Linked DNA regions of Flavivirga eckloniae. The protein of the gene in region 2 interacts with the protein of the main gene of each other region in a pairwise test. Links are inferred from orthologs where the notes say so. Each region holds a gene or a part of one and is shown on either strand. Other genes may lie near its edges.

The links.
Region 1: the proteins of pepT (region 2) and pepE interact in binary tests that used the Escherichia coli proteins (3 or more experiments, as listed by UniProt). The link is inferred for Flavivirga eckloniae from one-to-one orthologs.

What each region holds. Positions count from the first base shown.
Region 1 is NZ_CP025791.1:1,583,847-1,586,872, reverse strand. The notes cover bases 1-2,946. They hold pepE (dipeptidase PepE), read right to left. Parts: upstream 1,855-2,946; coding sequence 1,147-1,854; downstream 1-1,146. Other genes in these bases: C1H87_RS06665 (carboxypeptidase-like regulatory domain-containing protein), read left to right, coding at 2,889-2,946; C1H87_RS06670 (carboxypeptidase-like regulatory domain-containing protein), read left to right, coding at 1,979-2,788; C1H87_RS06685 (GNAT family N-acetyltransferase), read left to right, coding at 567-992; C1H87_RS06690 (M48 family metalloprotease), read right to left, coding at 1-329. Also shown: more of C1H87_RS06665, read left to right, coding at 2,947-3,026. UniProt on the Escherichia coli protein: Hydrolyzes dipeptides containing N-terminal aspartate residues. May play a role in allowing the cell to use peptide aspartate to spare carbon otherwise required for the synthesis of the aspartate family of amino acids.
Region 2 is NZ_CP025791.1:1,205,486-1,208,465, forward strand. Bases 21-2,920 are described here. They hold pepT (peptidase T), read left to right. Parts: upstream 21-796; coding sequence 797-2,044; downstream 2,045-2,920. Other genes in these bases: C1H87_RS04880 (quinone-dependent dihydroorotate dehydrogenase), read right to left, coding at 21-658; C1H87_RS04890 (hypothetical protein), read left to right, coding at 2,046-2,920. Also shown: more of C1H87_RS04880, read right to left, coding at 1-20; more of C1H87_RS04890, read left to right, coding at 2,921-2,927; C1H87_RS04895 (hypothetical protein), read left to right, coding at 2,957-2,980. UniProt on the Escherichia coli protein: Cleaves the N-terminal amino acid of tripeptides.

The DNA of each region.
Region 1 (3,026 bases), 380 kb from region 2 along the record:
GCGAATGCATTTATAGCGTTCGGGTCTGCTAATAAATGAAATTCATATCGGTAGGGTGTATCCTTGGCCATACTGCTGTTTACTAACTTATTACCAACATTGTCTACCAAAGCCTGATATTGATTGTTGGAATGTAGACCACCGTGCTGCTGTGCCATTTGTGGTGCGCTTTGTATTCCAATAGCTATTTCTTTATCGGGAGTCATCGATATGGTTTGCATTCTTCCTGTATAAGGATTCTCTTCTTGTTGGCTGCATCTTTTAAAAACAAAGAAAATCGCAATAGCTGCGCCAATTAATAATCGTACCTTAAGGTTTTTTCTTCTCATCTTTTGAAATTTAATCAAAAATAATTCTCCTACGTTCTGTGCGGAAAATTCTATTGAAATTGTTAGTCATTGCAACTAAAAATATAAAATTTTATACACAAATGTTAATTGTATGTAATTAATACAGGTTTTAATAGAAGTTTAATTATTAATTAGACCCCATATTTTTATTAAAAGTCACAGGGAAATTACGAAAAAATAGAATTAATTTTAAGCACCATATTATAAAAACAGACTATGGCTTTTACATTTAAAATTATAGAAAAGGAAAATATAAAATTTGTTATTCCTTTGGTACAAAAACTTAATGGGCATAAAATTACCTATGAGGTATTGGAGCAGCGCTTTTCTGAAATGATTACTCAAAATTACGAATGTGCGGTAATATATGATGGTGATAAACTAATAGGAGTTTCTGGTTTGTGGTTTTGTACAAGACATTATTCTGGAAAGAGCGTGGAAGCAGACCATGTTTATATTGATGAAACTTATAGAGGACAGGGTTTAGGGAAACGATTTTTTGAATGGATATACAATTATGCTAAAGAAAAAGGGTATGAAACCGTGGAATTAAATACCTATGTAAGTAATCCTGCGTCTCATAAGTTTTATTATAATGAGGGCTTTAGCATTTTAGGATTTCATTTTTTAAAAAAGTTATGAATTTTTCTTGCAAAAGAGTTAACAGTTTACATATATTTGCACCATAGGAATGCGGGAGTAGCTCAGTTGGTAGAGCGTCAGCCTTCCAAGCTGAATGTCGCCAGTTCGAACCTGGTCTCCCGCTCTTAAAGCTTCATAGAAATATGAGGCTTTTTTATTTTAATTGGTTTAATTCAGTACCAGACAGTACCTCATAAGGCAATTTATTATATTCAAAAACGCGAGCTGTTAATTCTCCTTTCAAAACAATAGAATCCTCTTTTACATGTAACCAGCTACCTTCTCGCAACCCTATAACGGGTTGGTTATTAAAGTTGTGGAATTCCTTTATTCTAGTTTCTCTGGTTTCCCCCATATGTTTACTGTTTTTATCAGGATCTAAATAATGCGGATTAATATTAAATGGCACAAATGCCAAAGCTTTAAAACTAGGAGGATATAAGATTGGCATATCGTTGGTTGTTTCTATGGTAAGTCCGCAAATATTACTTCCCGCACTTGTACCTAAATAGGGCGTGCCATTTTTTATAGCCGTCTGTAGTGCGCTTATTAAATTGTTTTTATAAAGCTGATTTGTTAATACAAATGTGTTACCACCTCCAATAAAAATGGCTTTGGCATTATTAACAGCTTCTGTAGGGTTTTCGTAAGTATGAATACCCCTGGCGCTTTTATTAATTTTAGAAAAGGCCATATTTGCCTTTTCTGTGTAGGCATCGTGAGATATACCACTTGGTCTGGCGTAGGGAATAAATAGAATCTCATCAATTCCTTTAAAGAATTCGGCTAGATCATTTAAAATATAATCTAAATAACCACTACCATGAATTGTTGAAGTACTTGCAATAATTATGTTTTTCATAATAAAATTTTTCATTGTAAAACTAAGATTATAATACAAATATTTATGTTATGTATAAGAAATTTTTATGGACTTAAGTATTGAAAAGTCTAATAAAAATGCTATTTTCAAAAAAATAACCATTATGAAAAAAGCCATTTTCCTTTTAATATTATTATCTACAATACAAGTAATCTCCCAAGAAGCTAATAGAGTGCGGGTTAAAGGGAAGATAATTGTTGAAAGTAGTGATGTTTCCGGTATAACCATTTATAATACAACATCAAATAAAGGCGTAATAACTAATGAAAATGGCGAGTTTAAGCTACGTGTGGCTCTAGACGATTTAATTGAAGTGAGTGCATTACAATATCAAAATATAAACTTTAGGGTTAATAAGGATATGATTAAATCCAAAACAATAAAGCTTTTTTTAATAGAGGAGATTTATAAGTTAGAGGAGATTGTTGTATCTAAAAAAAGCTTATCTGGAAACCTAAATACCGATATAGAAAGCACCGATGTTTTTAGACCAAAACTAGACGCTTTGTATTTTGGTATAAAACATAAGGAAGACTACGATTTTGATAAAGATTATCTGTCTAAACCAGAAAACATTACGATGAATTCTCAACGACAAGAATTGATTAATGATTTAAATATTGTTAATGTAGTAGATCAGTTATTATTACCATTATTTAGATCTGGAGTGGTTAATAAAAAAGAGTCTGGCGTTCCAGATGTTCCTGTAGAAGCGATAAAGTACTATTTAGGGTCGGAGTTTCTTATTAATAATTTTAATATTCCCAGCCATAGGGTTGAAGCGTTTATAAGATTTGTAGAAAGTAAGGATTTTGATTTCTCATTGCTTAATTATGGAAAAGAAATGGATTTCCTTGAATTACTATATCAAAAAAGTACCGAATTTTTAAATTCTGATAAGACAAAGCAATAAGTTGCTTTAAATTCCAAGTTAGTTTTTAACAAAAGTTTAGAATGGTTTTTCAATTTATTTAAGATTAGAAAGACGTTCTTTATACTTTAATTATAGCAATTTGGAACGCGTATTAGTATCTTTCATATTCATTTTTTTACCACTTTATATAAGTGGTCAATCTACTAATAGAATAGAAGTACAAGGAGTTCTTTTTTCTCCTAATAATGATGTTGAGGCTGTAACAATTTTTAATAAG
Region 2 (2,980 bases):
CTATTTTTAACAGAATTGGTTTTTTGCTTTCGAATGAAGCATTAGCCTCTTGTACCGCACCAATAAGCTCTTCCAAATAATCTTTATCATTTAATTTGGCATGGCTCCCCACATTCGGGCAACTTACATTAAGTACAAAGTAATCAACATAAGGGTGCAATGCATTAAAGCATTCCAAATAATCTTTAGTATAATCCTCTGGTTTCGTATCGGTGTTTTTTCCAATATTACCTCCAATAATCAATTTACCCTGATTCTTCTTTAATTGAGAAATGGCAGCTTCTACTCCCTCGTTATTAAACCCCATTCGGTTAATAATTCCCTGATCATCCTTAAGTCTGAATAATCTTTTCTTAGGGTTTCCTACCTGTCCCCTTGGAGTTACCGTACCAATTTCTATAAAACCGAACCCGAAATTTGCCAACTCATTGTATAGCACAGCATTTTTATCGAAACCAGCAGCCAAACCTACCGGATTTTTAAACGTTAAACCAAACAGGTTCCGCTTTAATTTGGCACCTTTAACCACATATAAACTTCTAAAAAGAGCTGCAAAGCCAGGTATTTTAGATGTGACTTTTATAAGTGAAAATGTAAAATGGTGAATCTTTTCTGGGTCGAATAAAAAAAATAGAGGGCGAAGTAATAATTTGTACATCCGGTATTATTTATGCAAAAGTACTTCTAAATAAAAAATTGCACAATTCTAAGAGCAAAAAAAATTAATAATCGTATTTTTAAACCCATAACAAACACTAAGTATTTTCATACTAAACCATACCAAAGTTTATTTAAAATGATTTCAAAAGAAAACATCATAAAACGATTTGTAAGTTACGTTACTATCGATACCGAATCAGATCCATCATCAAATACAACACCAAGTACCAAAAAACAATGGGATTTGGCCAACAAACTGGCCGAAGAGCTTAAATCTATTGGTTTGCAAGATGTTACCATTGACGATAACGCGTACATTATGGCTACATTACCTGCTAATGTAGAATACGATGTACCGACTATAGGATTTATTTCTCATTTCGATACCTCACCAGATTTTACAGGAGCCAATGTAAATCCTCAAATTATAGAAAACTATGATGGTAAGGATATTGTTTTAAATTCAGAAGAAAACATCGTACTATCTCCAGGTTATTTTGAGGATTTATTACTATACAAAGGCCAAACCTTAATAACAACAGACGGCACTACACTTTTGGGTGCCGACGATAAAGGCGGTATTTGTGAAATTGTTTCGGCTATGGAATACTTAATAAACCATCCGGAAATTAAACATGGAAAAATTAGGGTTGGTTTTACTCCCGATGAAGAAATTGGAAGAGGAGCACATAAATTTGATGTTGAAAAATTTGGTGCAGATTGGGCTTACACCATAGATGGTAGCCAAATAGGCGAATTAGAATACGAAAACTTTAATGCCGCAAGTGCGGTGGTAACCGTTAAAGGTAAAATTGTACACCCAGGATATGCTAAAGGTAAAATGATAAATTCTATGTATATCGCACAGGAGTTTATTAATTCGTTACCACGACTGGAAACCCCAGAACATACAGAAGGCTATCAAGGTTTTTTCCATTTGCATAACATGAAAGGTGATGTTGAAGAAACGATTTTAGAATATATTATTCGCGATCATGATCGAGGACATTTTGAAGCACGTAAAGAAGTGATGCAAAAATTAACCAACGAATTAAATTCCCAATACGGCAGAGAGGCTATTACTACCGAAATAAAAGATCAATATTACAATATGAAAGAAAAGGTTGAGCCTGTAATGCATATTGTAGATATTGCAGAAAAAGCCATGAAACAACTGGGTATACAACCGCTTATAAAAGCCATTCGAGGTGGTACCGATGGTTCGCAATTAAGCTACATGGGACTTCCCTGCCCCAATATTTTTGCTGGTGGACATAATTTTCATGGACGTTATGAATACGTTCCTGTTGAGAGTATGATTAAAGCCACTGAGGTGATCTGCAAAATTGCAGAATTAACAGCTTTAGAAAAAAAATTGAATTAATTTGAAACATTATATATTCTTTTTATTCCTGTTTTGTACTTTCTTAAGCTCCTCTCAAACCGAAAACTATCATATTAAAGTCGTTTACGAACCTAACCAGACTTATACATACAGAATAAAAGAGACATCTAGCATAAATACGTTTAAGGATGTTGATAAGGATATGAAACGAATGTTAGACTCTATTGGGTCTGTTAAAAGTTTAAAGTCCGGTAAAGAGGAATCTTTTAGAATGAAAATATCAACTTTCAATCTTGATAGTGAAGGAAACATACCTATTAAAATATTGTTTGACCAACTTTCTTATAAAGGCTTTTATGAGAGAGAAAAGATAAATAAAGAGCATGGTTTTAAATCTTTGAAACTGGTTGGAAAAATTAATTCTAAAAATAAAGTTCAGATAGATGAAGTTTTTGTTGATAATCTAAAAAGCAAAAACGAATCCATGATAAAACTATATTATAAAAATGTTGAAAGTACCGTTTTCTTTCCCGATAATGCTTTATCCATAGGTGATTCATTCATTCTAGAGAAACCTCTCAGACTATTATTAGCAGAAAAGCCAGCAATGTTGGAGAATGCTCCTATTAAGGACATTATTAGCAACAACACAAAAAATAAATTCACCCTTACAAAAGTTAAAGCAGACAAAGCGTATTTTGATGTTGAAGGTATAGTTGAATTAAATAAAGAGGAAGTACCTAACAATATCATTAATTTAAATGTAAAATCTAAGGGTAAAATAGAGGTCAACATTAAAGATAAGCATATAAATAAAGTATCATTAGAATCTTATCTTAGTTATGATGAAATACTATTTGAAAATAATGTTGTAAATTTCAATTACAAATTTACTTTAAAGATAAATGCCATAACACAATAGCACTTTTTTAGGGCTTAATAAGGAACAAAATGAATAAAGCAATAACCTTTCAA